3 regions of the Streptomyces sp. NPDC006487 genome follow, and region 1 is predicted to be linked to each of the others. Evidence: predicted binding sites of a transcription regulator. Region 1 holds the regulator's gene; each other region holds the start of a gene.

Region 1 (4,407 bases):
TTTTGTAGCCGCCGGCGAGGAAGCCCAGTCCGCCCGCTTCGCACACGGCGGCCGCGAGCGGCGGGCAGGACGCGCCGCCCGCCATGGGCGCCTGCACGATCGGGTACGTGAAGAGACCGTTCGGTGCGGAGGACATGAGCTGCATCGTGCCATGTCCCGCTCACGGGACCGAATCACGGCATTCGCCTGGCATAGTCCCCTTCACCGGGGTGCCCGAATACCGCCGCCGCCCTGCCGTCCCGCATGCCGCGAGCCCGGTCCGGGGCATCCCCGGACCGGGCTCGCAGGTGTTCTCGTACGCTGCCGGTACGCTGCTCCGCGCGCGGCTCAGCGCCCGTTGAAGGCGTCCTTCAGGCGGCTGAACAGGCCTTGCTGGCCCGGAGCGAACTGGCCGAGCGGGCGCTCCTCGCCGCGCAGCTTCGCCAGCTGGCGCAGCAGGTCCTCCTGCGCCGGGTCCAGCTTGCTCGGGGTGGTGACCTCGACGTGGACGATCAGGTCGCCGCGGCCGCCGCCGCGCAGGTGCGTGACGCCCCGGCCGTGCAGGGGGATCGCCTGGCCGGACTGGGTGCCGGGCCGGATGTCGATCTCCTCCAGGCCGTCCAGGGTCTCCAGCGGGCACTTGGTGCCGAGGGAGGCCGCGGTCATCGGGATGGTGACCGTGCAGTGCAGGTCGTCCCCGCGCCGCTGGAAGGTCGGGTGCGGCAGCTCGTGGATCTCCACGTACAGGTCGCCGGCGGGGCCGCCGCCGGGGCCGACCTCGCCCTCGCCCGCGAGCTGGATCCGGGTGCCGTTCTCGACGCCCGCCGGAATCTTGACGGTGAGGCTGCGGCGGGAGCGGACCCGGCCGTCGCCCGCGCACTCGGGGCACGGGGTCGGGACCACGGTGCCGAAGCCCTGGCACTGCGGGCAGGGCCGCGAGGTCATGACCTGGCCCAGGAAGGACCGGGTGACCTGCGAGACCTCACCGCGGCCGCGGCACATGTCACAGGTCTGCGCCGAGGTGCCGGGGGCGGCGCCTTCGCCGGAGCAGGTGGTGCAGACGATGGCCGTGTCGACCTGGATGTCCTTGGTCGTGCCGAAGGCGGCCTCGTCCAGTTCCAGGTCGAGGCGGATCATGGCGTCCTGGCCGCGGCGGGTCCGCGAGCGCGGTCCGCGCTGCGAGGACTGGCCGAAGAAGGCGTCCATGATGTCGGAGAAGTTGCCGAAGCCACCCGCCCCGAACCCGCCGGCTCCGCCACCGCCCGAGGAGGACAGCGGGTCGCCGCCGAGGTCGAAGACCTGCTTCTTCTGCGGGTCCGAGAGGACCTCGTAGGCCGCGTTGATCTCCTTGAAACGCTCTTGCGTCTTGGGATCGGGGTTCACATCCGGGTGCAGCTCGCGCGCGAGCCGCCGGAATGCCTTCTTGATCTCGTCCTGCGATGCGTCGCGGCGCACGCCGAGAACGGCGTAGTAGTCCGTGGCCACTTACGACTCCGCCAGGATCTGTCCGACGTAACGTGCCACTGCGCGTACCGCTCCCATCGTTCCGGGGTAGTCCATGCGGGTCGGTCCGACCACGCCGAGTTTGGCGACTGCTTCGCCGCCCGAACCGTAGCCGACCGAGACGACGGACGTGGAGTTCAGTCCCTCGTAGGCGTTCTCATGCCCGATCTTTACGGCCATTCCCGACTCACTCGCCTCGCCCAGCAGCTTGAGGAGCACGACCTGCTCCTCCAGCGCTTCGAGCACCGGCCTGATCGTCAGGGGAAAATCGTGTCCGAAGCGGGTGAGGTTGGCGGTGCCGCCGATCATCAGCCGCTCCTCCGCCTCCTCGACCAGCGTTTCGAGAAGGGTGTCGAGGACGGCCTTCACCGTCACCCGGTCCTCGGTCTCGAAGGATTCCGGAAGGTCCTGCACCAGCGGCGGCACGTCGGTGAACCGGCGGCCGACGACACGGCTGTTGAGGCGGGCCCGCAGGTCCGCGAGCGAGGCCTCCCCGAAGGGGGTCTGGCAGTCGACGAGCCGCTGCTCGACCCGGCCGGTGTCCGTGATGAGGACGAGCATCAGGCGGGCCGGCGCCAGCGCGAGCAGTTCCACGTGCCGGACGGTGGACCGGGTCAGCGACGGGTACTGGACGACGGCGACCTGCCGGGTGAGCTGCGCGAGCAGCCGCACCGTACGGCCGACGACGTCGTCGAGGTCCACGGCCCCGTCGAGGAAGTTCTGGATGGCCCGGCGTTCGGGCGTCGACAGGGGTTTGACCCCCGCCAGCTTGTCGACGAAGAGGCGGTAGCCCTTGTCGGTGGGGATCCGGCCGGCGCTGGTGTGGGGCTGGGCGATGTAGCCCTCGTCCTCCAGCACGGCCATGTCGTTGCGCACGGTGGCGGGCGAGACGCCGAGCCGGTGCCGCTCGGTGAGCGCCTTGGAGCCGACCGGCTCCTCCGTCCCGACGTAGTCCTGGACGATGGCGCGCAGCACTTCGAGTCTGCGTTCGCTGAGCATCGCGCACACCTCCATCGTTTCCGTCGTTCGCGGCTTCGGCAGGCCCTGCCTGCTGGCACTCTGAGCGTTCGAGTGCCAGAGATCCCCCGGTCAGTGTACGGCGGGGTGGTACACCCCTAGCAAGGGCGGCCCGCCAAGGTAGCGTCGCGGCATGGACGTGCGTTGGGAAGAGGCAGGCTGGGAACGGCTCACCGAACGGGCCGGCCGCAAGCGCCTGCCCGTGTGGGACTGCACCGTGGGACTGGTGGTGGGCGAGGATTCGGCCCTCCTGATCGACCCCGGGTCCTCCCTGCGGGAAGGCGCGCTGGTGCGGTCCGAGGCGGAGCGGCTGGCGGGCCGGCGCGTGACCCATCTCGCATTCACACACGGACATTTCGACCACGTACTGGGCGGTGCGGCGTTCGCGGGGGCGGAGGTCTACGGCCCGGTCGGACTGGACGCCCTGCTCTCCGTGACCCGGGACGAGCTGCGGTCCGACGCGGTCCGCCACGGCCTCGCGGAGGCCGAGGCCGCCGAGGCGGCGGACCTGCTGGTGGTCCCCCGGCACCTGGTGTCGGGCGAGTGGACCCTCGACCTGGGCGGAGTGCAGGTGCTGTTGGCGAACGTGGGCCCGGGGCACACCCGGCACGATCTGGCCGCCTTCGTGCCCGGAGCCCGCGAGGTGGTCTTCTGCGGCGACCTGGTCGAGGAATCGGGCGAGCCGCAGGCGGGTCCGGACGCGGTGCCCGGGCAGTGGCCGGCGGCCCTGGACCGGCTCCTCGCCCTGGGCGGGGAAGACGCTCTGTACGTGCCGGGTCACGGAGCGGTGGTCGACGCGGCCTTCGTCCGTGCCCAACGCGACACACTGGCCGCTCGTTTCGGCGTGTCGGGCACCTGAGGCGGCCCGCTCTCCTACCCTCGGCCGGATGCGTGAGTACTCCCCCGACCTGACCCCGCAGTGGAAGCGAGCCAAGCCCGTCCCGGAGGTGCCGGCCGATCCCGATCTGGTGGTCGAGGTGGCGGGTACGGACTTCTGCGGCGCGGTGGTGGCCTGCGAGGCGGGCACCGTCACCCTGGAGGACCGCTTCGGCAAGCGCCGCGTCTTCCCCCTCGAACCCCGCGCCTTCCTCCTGGACGGCGCGGTGGTGACCCTGACCCGCCCGGCCCGGGGGCCCGCCGCCCCGGCCCGTACGGCTTCGGGCTCCCTCGCCGTCCCCGGGGCCCGGGCGCGGGTGGCCCGGGCGGGCCGGATCTACGTGGAGGGCCGCCACGACGCCGAACTGGTCGAACGGGTCTGGGGCGACGACCTGCGGATCGAGGGCGTCGTGGTGGAGTACCTGGAGGGCATCGACGACCTCCCGGCCGTCGTCGCCGACTTCGCCCCCGCGGCCGACGCCCGGCTGGGCATCCTGGTGGACCACCTGGTCCCGGGCTCCAAGGAGTCCCGCATCGCCGCCTCCGTGACCTCCCCGCACGTCCTGATCGTGGGACACCCGTACGTGGACGTCTGGCAGGCCGTGAAGCCCTCGGCCCTCGGCATCCGCTCCTGGCCGGTGATCCCGCCCGGCCAGGACTGGAAGACGGGCATCTGCCGCGCCCTGGGCTGGCCGGAGAACACCGGGGCCGCCTGGCAGCACATCCTGTCCCGCGTGACCTCGTACAAGGACCTGGAGCCCACCCTCCTGGGCGCGGTGGAGCACTTGATCGACCACGTGACGGCGTAGCGGGGCACGACAGCCCTGCGGGGCGTCCTCTACCCACCCTTCCGCCATTCCAGCCCCTCCGGCGTTTGAGGAGCGGGGTCTGGGGCGGAGCAGCCAGGGGGGCGGGGCGCAGCCCCGGGGAACGGGCGAAGGGCGGGCAGGGGACAGCCCCGCAGGGCCACCGCACCCCCGACGGGGCTAGTCGACCAGGTCGCGGACCACCGCGTCGGCCAGCAGCCGCCCC
Region 2 (4,407 bases), on a different contig from region 1:
CACGCCGACGGTCAGCACCCCGTCCGGCACCCCGGCGGCCAGCTCCCGCGCGGTGGCGGCGTCGACCGTACGCGGACTGCCGGGCGCGAACACGAAGCCGACGGCATCGGCTCCGGCTGTCACGGCGACCTCGACGTCGTGCGCGGTCTTGAGCCCGCAGATCTTGACGAACACATCAGTCATGCCTGCAGTCAACCAAAGGTCGGGGGGCTGGGGCGGTCCGTCCCATAGGCCGGGCACGGCGGTCTGCCCGCCGCTAGCCTGGGACGAGGCACACATTCAGGCTCCAAGCTGCGCCACTCCCGTCGCATGCGTCTCCTGCGAGAGCAGCTCCAGGCACACGTCCCCGAGGGGCACTTCGCGGACACCTCACCCTTCCTCTTCCGGTTCGCGGCGGCCGAGCGCGGCTATGGTCCGGACCTGTACGTCGCGGACGAGGCGGCCTTCGAAGCAGAGGGACTCCACGCGGACGGAGCGGCACTGTCGACATGCAGCACTCGGAGATCACCTGCTTCTGGGACCCCTCCCCTCACGGATACCGCTCCCGCAAGACGGTCTCGTTCGGCCGGCCCCTGCACGTCCCGGAGCCGTTCGACTTCGACATCGACACCACCGGCTTCTAGGCCCGCGCAAACGCCCGAGGGCGGCACCCCCAGCTGGGGGTGCCGCCCTCGGTACGTGATGCGAACAGCCGATCTACCTTCGGGCCGGAGCCCGGGGGTGGATCAGAAGTCCATGTCGCCGCCCGGCATGCCGCCGCCGGCAGCGGCGCCGGCCTTCTCGGGCTTGTCGGCGATGACGGCCTCGGTGGTGAGGAAGAGAGCCGCGATGGACGCCGCGTTCTGCAGGGCGGAGCGGGTGACCTTCGCCGGGTCGATGATGCCCTCGGCGATCATGTCCACGTACTCGCCGGTCGCGGCGTTCAGGCCCCAACCGATCTGCAGGTTGCGGACCTTCTCCACGACGACGCCACCCTCGAGACCACCATTGACGGCGATCTGCTTGAGCGGGGCCTCCAGCGCGAGCTTGACGGCGTTGGCGCCGGTCGCCTCGTCGCCGGTGAGCTCGAGCTTGTCGAAGACCGAGGAGGCCTGCAGCAGGGCCACGCCGCCACCGGCGACGATGCCCTCTTCGACGGCCGCCTTCGCGTTGCGAACGGCGTCCTCGATGCGGTGCTTGCGCTCCTTGAGCTCGACCTCGGTCGCGGCTCCGGCCTTGATGACCGCAACACCGCCGGCGAGCTTCGCCAGGCGCTCCTGCAGCTTCTCGCGGTCGTAGTCCGAGTCGGAGTTCTCGATCTCGGCGCGGATCTGGTTGACGCGACCCTGGACCTGGTCGCTGTCACCGGAACCGTCGACGATGGTGGTCTCGTCCTTGGTGATGACGACCTTGCGGGCGCGGCCGAGCAGGTCGAGACCGGCGTTCTCGAGCTTGAGGCCGACCTCCTCGGAGATGACCGTGCCGCCCGTGAGGATGGCGATGTCGCCGAGCATGGCCTTGCGACGGTCACCGAAGCCCGGGGCCTTGACGGCGACGGACTTGAAGGTGCCGCGGATCTTGTTGACGACGAGGGTGGAGAGCGCCTCGCCCTCGACGTCCTCGGCGATGATCAGCAGCGGCTTGCCGGACTGCATGACCTTCTCCAGGAGCGGCAGCAGGTCCTTGACCGAGCCGATCTTGGAGTTGACGATCAGGATGTACGGGTCGTCGAGGGACGACTCCATGCGCTCCATGTCGGTGGCGAAGTACGCCGAGATGTAGCCCTTGTCGAAGCGCATGCCCTCGGTGAGCTCGAGCTCCAGGCCGAAGGTCTGCGACTCCTCGACCGTGATGACGCCTTCCTTGCCGACCTTGTCCATGGCCTCGGCGATGAGCTCGCCGATCTGGGTGTCGGCGGCGGAGATGGAGGCCGTCGAAGCGATCTGCTCCTTGGTCTCGACATCCTTGGCCTGCGCCAGCAGGGCGGCGGAGACGGCCTCGACGGCCTTCTCGATACCGCGCTTGAGGGCCATCGGGTTCGCACCGGCGGCCACGTTGCGCAGGCCCTCGCGGACGAGCGCCTGGGCGAGAACGGTGGCGGTGGTCGTACCGTCGCCGGCGACGTCGTCCGTCTTCTTGGCGACTTCCTTGACCAGCTCGGCGCCGATCTTCTCGTACGGGTCCTCGAGCTCGATCTCCTTGGCGATGGAGACACCATCGTTGGTGATCGTGGGGGCGCCCCACTTCTTCTCAAGGACGACGTTGCGACCCTTGGGGCCAAGGGTGACCTTGACGGCGTCGGCGAGCTGGTTCATGCCTCGCTCGAGACCGCGCCGGGCCTCCTCGTTGAACGCAATGATCTTGGCCATCTGAAGTGGTCCTCCCGGACAGCGGTGGATTGCTCCCGGACCGCGCCCGCGCCCGCGACGGACGGCCTGCGTGCCCGGCGGTTTCTTCCCGCCGGACCCCGTGGGCCTCACTGACCCGGTCCTCGTATAGGTAGCACTCTCACCAGGAGAGTGCTAACGCCAATGATTAGCACTCGACCCCCTCGAGTGCAAGCGGCTTCGGGCAACCCGGGATGAACAGCCGGGCGCGCCAAGGGTGCCGGAGCCGCCACGCACGAGGGGCCCGCATCCCGTGTCCAGGATGTGGGCCCCTCGTACATATGCCGTTGTGCCGTCGCACGCGGCCGCTGTGCGTGGCCCGTACGTGTCGGTGGTCGATCGCGGTCGGACTAGCCGGCGGCGAGCTTGACCATGTCCGCCTGCGGACCCTTCTGGCCCTGCGAGATCTCGAACTCGACCCGCTGACCCTCTTCAAGGGTGCGGTACCCGTCCATCTGGATGGCGCTGTAGTGGACGAACACATCCGCACCACCGTCGACCGCGATGAAGCCGTAGCCCTTCTCCGCGTTGAACCACTTGACGGTGCCCTGAGCCATGCCTAACTCCCCTATTACTGGCCCTTGCGCAGGACCGCACTTCGCGGTCCCGGGTCAGAACTTGCGCCGGAACGCCTCGACCGGGGCTGAATGTATCCGCACCGCTGCTGTCTGCAACAGGTCATTCCGACGAGAATTCTGGACACAGTAAAAGATTGAAATAGGGTGAAAACTCGGAATATTCCAGGGCAACTCGGGCCGGACAAACCACGCCAAGGACCCATAGCGCACTTGCATGTTGACTCAATGTCAACCCTCTCGCGGCCCGCTCATATGCGGCGGGCAAGAACAGCGGAGGGGACTTCCCCAACTCTACCGCGCCCAACCCAGCAGAATTGCCCCCTCCGTTTGGTAACGGAGGGGGCAATTCAGTTTCTACGAGGTCTCGCGCAAGCCGTACGAGGGCTCAGCAGCCGCCCGCGACGGCGGGAATGATCGAGATGCCGGCGCCGTCCGGGGTGGAGGTCTGCAGCCCGCCCTCGAAGCGCACGTCGTCGTCGTTCACGTAGACGTTGACGAAGCGGCGCAGCTTGCCCTGGTCGTCCAGGACGCGCGCGGCGATGCCGGGGTGGCTGGCCTCCAGGGACCGGATGACCTCTTCGAGGGTCGCGCCCTCGGCGGGGACCTCGGCCTGGCCGCCGGTGTAGGTGCGCAGGATGGTGGGGATGCGGACGTTGACGCTCATGGCGCTACTGCCTTTCCGGTGTGCAGGGAGAAGAGGATCAGGCCAGGTTGGCGGCGCGGAACGCGTCCAGGCTCGGGCGGATGGTGGCGGTCTGGCCACCACCTTCGGCCACCGCCTCCAGGGTCTTGAGGCCGTCACCGGTGTTCAGGACCACGGTGGTCAGCGCGGGGTCGAGCTGCCCGTTCTCGATGAGCTTCTTCGTCACGCCGACGGTCACGCCGCCCGCGGTCTCGGCGAAGATGCCCTCGGTCTGGGCGAGGAGCTTGATGGCCTCGACGACCTGCTCGTCGTTGACGTCCTCGACGAAGCCGCCGGTACGGCGCGCGATGTCCAGGACGTACGGGCCGTCCGCCGGGTTGCCGATGGCCAGCGACTTGGCGATGGTGTTCGGCTTCTGCGGGCGGACCACCTCGTGACCGGCCTTGAAGGCGGTCGAGACGGGCGAGCAGCCCTCGGCCTGGGCACCGAAGATCTTGTACGGCTTGTCCTCGACGAGGCCGAGCTTGATCAGCTCCTGCAGACCCTTGTCGATCTTCGTGAGCTGCGAGCCGGAGGCGATCGGGATGACGATCTGGTCGGGCAGCTGCCAGCCGAGCTGCTCGCAGATCTCGTACGCCAGGGTCTTGGAGCCCTCGCCGTAGTACGGGCGCAGGTTGACGTTGACGAAGCCCCAGCCCTCGCCCAGCGGGTCGCCGATGAGCTCGGAGCAGAAGCGGTTGACGTCGTCGTAGTTGCCCTCGATGCCGACGAGGTCGCCACCGTAGACACCGGCCATGACGACCTTGCCCTGCTCCAGGTC
Region 3 (4,407 bases), on a different contig from region 1:
ACTGCCGCTGCCGCGCGTCGCTGCGCTCCAGCCGGTCGAGCGTGTCGTTGACCGTCCGGGCCAGCTGCGCGATCTCGTCGGCGCCGCCCGGGTCCGGGACCCGCCGGTCCAGCTCGCTTCCGGTGACCGCGGCCAGCCCGGTGCGGATCGCGGTGACCGGGCGCAGCGCGTGGCCCGTCACCCACCAGGCCAGGGCCGCCGAGAAGACGATCAGCGGGGGCGCGCCGGCCAGCAGGCCGAGCGCGACGGCCCGGTTGGCGTCGTCCACGTCGCCGAGCACGGTCGCGGCGTAGACGGTGTGCGGGTCGTGCGCCCCCGGTGGACCGGGCGCGTCCACGGCGACCACCACACGCCGCTGCGCTCCGGGGCGCGCGGGAGGCAGGACGGCCGACCGCACGTCCCGGCCGGGCGCGGGGGTCAGCTCCGTGAGCTCCGGGGTGTCCTTCAGGTCCCCGCTGGTGGCCACGACCGCACCGGCCGCGTTCCGTACGAGGACCAGGTCGACCCCGCCCTCGGGCGCGGGCAGCCGGCCGCGGGCCGGAAGGCTCCCGGTGTCGTACTGGGCGGCCACCTTGCGCGCGGCGAGCTCGGTGCGGCCGGTGGCGTTCTCGATGAGGTTGGCGCGCAGCAGGGTGTAGAGCCACAGCCCGCCGGCGGCCAGGACGGCGGCCATCGCGAGGGCGGCGGCCGCGGCGGCGCGGGCACGGAGGCTGCCGAGGCGGCGGGACCGGGGCCGGTGCGGTGGCCGGGGTTCAGCCACCGTCCGGGGCCATCCTGTAGCCGGTGCCGTGCACCGTGAGGATCGAGCGTCGGCCGAAGGGGGCGTCGATCTTCCGGCGGAGCGAGGAGACGTAGACCTCGACGATGTTCGGGTCGATGCCGTGCGGGGTGTCCCAGACCTCGTCGAGGATGTCCTGCTTGGCGACGGCCCGGCCGGGCTGTTCCATCAGGCAGCCCAGGACGCCGAGCTCGCGGGCGGTCAGCTCGATCTCGTGCGTGCCGCGACGGCAGCGGCGGCCGCGGGGATCGAGGACGAGGTCGCCGGCCTGCAGGACGCCGGTCCGCGCGGCGTCGCCCGCTGCGGCGGCGCGGCGGGTGAGGGCGCGGAGGCGGGCGGCGAGGACGACGAAGGAGAACGGCTTCGTCAGGTAGTCGTCCGCGCCCGAGTCCAGACCCTCCGCCTCGTCGTACTCGCCGTCCTTGGCGGTCAGCATCAGCACGGGGGTGGCGACGCCGTGCGAACGCATCCGGGTGCATATCTCGTACCCCGAGAGGCCGGGGAGCATCAGGTCGAGGAGGACCACGTCGTACGGGCCTCCGGTGAGGGCCAGATCCAGTCCGTGGTGGCCGTCGTGGGCGAGATCCACCCAGTGGCCGTCGGCGGAGAGGCCGCGCCGCAGTGAATCGGCGAGGCTGACTTCGTCTTCGACGACCAGGATCCGCATGCCCCAAGCCTCACATACCGGGCACCATGCCTCCTCGACGCGCCGCTCGCACCGCTGCGCCGGACTCCGTCCGGCGGCGACCGGTCGGTGCTGGCGCCACCGCCGTCCCGGCTTGGGTCCGGTGGGCGGGTGCGGGCGGCCGGGCCCTGCGGGGCAAGGTCCCCTACCCGCCCTTCCGCCGTTCCCCGGGCGCTGCCCGGACCCGCGCCTCAAACGCCGGCGAGGCTGGATTTGGCGGATGTCAGCCTGCCGGTGGACGCCGACGGTCCGGGATATTCAGCCCCGCCGGCGTTGGAGGCGTCGGGGTCCGGGGACTGGCCCCCGGCAGCGCTGGTGCGGGGATCGGGGGCTCGGGGGTGCCCCGAGGGAGCGGGATCCGGGGCTCGCGCAGGCGGCCCCGGCTACGAATCCAGCGGCGCGTATTGGCACTCCGCTTGACCGAGTGCTAATCCCCGGAATAGTCTCGCGTCTGGCACTCGCCCCTGGTGAGTGCCAACACAGCGACAGGCAGATCCGGCACCCGCGACGACGGATCGACCTGGTCGCAACCTCAGACAATTAACCCCGGATCTCCGAAGCGGAAGGTCAGATCGTGACGACCACCAGCTCCAAGGTTGCCATCAAGCCGCTCGAGGACCGCATTGTGGTCCAGCCGCTCGACGCCGAGCAGACCACGGCCTCTGGCCTGGTCATCCCGGACACCGCGAAGGAGAAGCCCCAGGAGGGCGTCGTCCTCGCCGTGGGTCCGGGTCGCTTCGAGGACGGCCAGCGTCTCCCGCTGGACGTCACCGTCGGCGACGTCGTCCTGTACTCCAAGTACGGCGGCACCGAAGTGAAGTACAACGGCGAGGAGTACCTCGTCCTCTCGGCCCGCGACGTGCTCGCGATCGTCGAGAAGTAATCACTTCTCCAGTTTTGCTTTGAGCTACGCCCCTGGTCACCCCTGCTGATGCCGGGCGGCGAGGGGCGTAGTTCGTGTCTGACAGGCGGTCGCGGTGAGCGGCCGGGGATAGCAACGAGAGGGCTGAACCGCTCCCATGCCGAAGATTCTCAAGTTTGACGAGGACGCCCGTCGCGCCCTTGAGCGTGGCGTCAACAAGCTCGCCGACACCGTCAAGGTGACGATCGGCCCCAAGGGCCGCAACGTCGTCATCGACAAGAAGTTCGGCGCTCCGACCATCACGAACGACGGCGTCACCATCGCCCGTGAGGTCGAGCTCGACGACCCGTACGAGAACCTTGGCGCGCAGCTCGTCAAGGAGGTCGCGACCAAGACCAACGACGTCGCGGGTGACGGCACCACCACCGCCACCGTCCTGGCGCAGGCGCTGGTCCGCGAGGGTCTGCGCAACGTTGCCGCGGGTGCGTCCCCGGCCGCCCTGAAGAAGGGCATCGACGCCGCCGTCAAGGCCGTCTCCGACGAGCTCCTGGCGACCGCCCGTCCGATCGAGGACAAGTCCGACATCGCCGCCGTGGCCGCGCTCTCCGCGCAGGACCAGCAGGTCGGTGACCTCATCGCCGAGGCGATGGACAAGGTCGGCAAGGACGGTGTCATCACCGTCGAGGAGTCCAACGCCTTCGGCCTGGAGCTCGAGTTCACCGAGGGCATGGCCTTCGACAAGGGCTACCTGTCCCCGTACATGGTCTCCGACCAGGAGCGTATGGAGGCCATCCTCGATGACCCGTACATCCTGATCAACCAGGGCAAGATCTCCTCCATCCAGGACCTCCTGCCGCTGCTCGAGAAGGTCATCCAGGCCGGCGCCTCCAAGCCGCTCCTGATCATCGCCGAGGACGTCGAGGGCGAGGCGCTCTCCACCCTCGTCGTCAACAAGATCCGTGGCACCTTCAACGCCGTCGCCGTCAAGGCGCCCGGCTTCGGTGACCGCCGCAAGGCGATGCTCCAGGACATGGCCACCCTCACCGGTGCCACCGTCATCGCCGAGGAGGTCGGCCTCAAGCTCGACCAGGCCGGTCTGGACGTCCTGGGCTCCGCCCGCCGCGTCACGATCTCCAAGGACAGCACCACCATCGTCGACGGTGGCGGCTCTTCCGACGAGGTCCTCGGCCGCGTCAACCAGATCAAGGCCGAGATCGAGTCCACCGACTCGGACTGGGACCGCGAGAAGCTGCAGGAGCGCCTGGCGAAGCTCGCCGGCGGCGTCTGCGTCATCAAGGTCGGCGCCGCCACCGAGGTGGAGCTCAAGGAGAAGAAGCACCGTCTCGAGGACGCCATCTCGGCGACCCGCGCCGCGGTCGAGGAGGGCATCGTCTCCGGCGGTGGCTCCGCTCTCGTCCACGCCGTGAAGGTGCTGGAAGGCAACCTGGGCCTGTCGGGCGACGAGGCCACCGGTGTCGCGGTCGTGCGCCGCGCCGCCGTCGAGCCGCTGCGCTGGATCGCGGAGAACGCCGGCCTCGAGGGCTACGTCATCACCGCGAAGGTCGCCGAGCTCGAGAAGGGCCAGGGCTTCAACGCCGCCACCGGCGAGTACGGCGACCTGGTCAAGGCCGGCGTCATCGACCCGGTCAAGGTCACCCGCTCCGCGCTGGAGAACGCCGCTTCCATCGCGTCGCTGCTGCTCACGACCGAGACCCTGGTCGTCGAGAAGCCGGCCGACGACGAGGGCGACGCCGGTCACGGCCACGGTGGCCACGGCCACAGCCACTGACCTCGTCGGTGAGCACGGCAGGTAAGCACGGCAAGTAAGCACGGGAAAGCCCCGGTCACCGCTGCCAAGCGGTGGTGACCGGGGCTTTCCCGTGTGCCGCCGACCCGGGGCGAAGAGCTATCCGGGCATCATGCCCATCTGGCGCATCAGGCCCGGGGCGTCGTAGTACCACCAGTCCTCGGCGATCTGGCCGTTCTCGATCCGGCAGGTCGTACAGCCCGACATGGTGAATTCCTTGCCGGTCGGCGCGACCCCCATGAACTCGCCCTTGTGGGTGCCCTTCCAGTCCCACA

Evidence for each region. The regulator HrcA, encoded in region 1, represses chaperone genes, less so after heat shock. The targets are predictions, from matches to a motif close to TTNGCACTCNGNNNNNCNGAGTGCNAA.
Region 2: the regulator HrcA is predicted to act here: its motif matches at 2,479-2,505, upstream of groL (chaperonin GroEL).
Region 3: the regulator HrcA is predicted to act here: its motif matches at 1,868-1,894, upstream of groES (co-chaperone GroES).

The regions. Positions count from the first base shown of each region.
Region 1 covers NZ_JBIAHN010000007.1:186,982-191,388, reverse strand. The annotation lists gene ACFYM0_RS13960 (nitronate monooxygenase) at 1-136, opposite strand, end outside; gene dnaJ (molecular chaperone DnaJ) at 328-1,464, opposite strand; gene hrcA (heat-inducible transcriptional repressor HrcA) at 1,465-2,481, opposite strand; gene ACFYM0_RS13945 (MBL fold metallo-hydrolase) at 2,633-3,358, shown strand; gene ACFYM0_RS13940 (DUF3097 domain-containing protein) at 3,387-4,184, shown strand; gene hemW (radical SAM family heme chaperone HemW) at 4,362-4,407, opposite strand, start outside.
Region 2 covers NZ_JBIAHN010000021.1:45,451-49,857, forward strand. The annotation lists gene ACFYM0_RS32160 (phosphoribosylanthranilate isomerase) at 1-183, opposite strand, end outside; gene ACFYM0_RS32165 (hypothetical protein) at 489-623, shown strand; gene groL (chaperonin GroEL) at 726-2,348, opposite strand; gene ACFYM0_RS32175 (cold-shock protein) at 2,717-2,923, opposite strand; gene ACFYM0_RS32180 (MoaD/ThiS family protein) at 3,330-3,608, opposite strand; gene thrC (threonine synthase) at 3,646-4,407, opposite strand, start outside.
Region 3 covers NZ_JBIAHN010000011.1:174,133-178,539, reverse strand. The annotation lists gene ACFYM0_RS20645 (sensor histidine kinase) at 1-760, opposite strand, end outside; gene ACFYM0_RS20640 (response regulator transcription factor) at 753-1,445, opposite strand; gene groES (co-chaperone GroES) at 2,038-2,346, shown strand; gene groL (chaperonin GroEL) at 2,483-4,114, shown strand; gene ACFYM0_RS20625 (ester cyclase) at 4,232-4,407, opposite strand, start outside.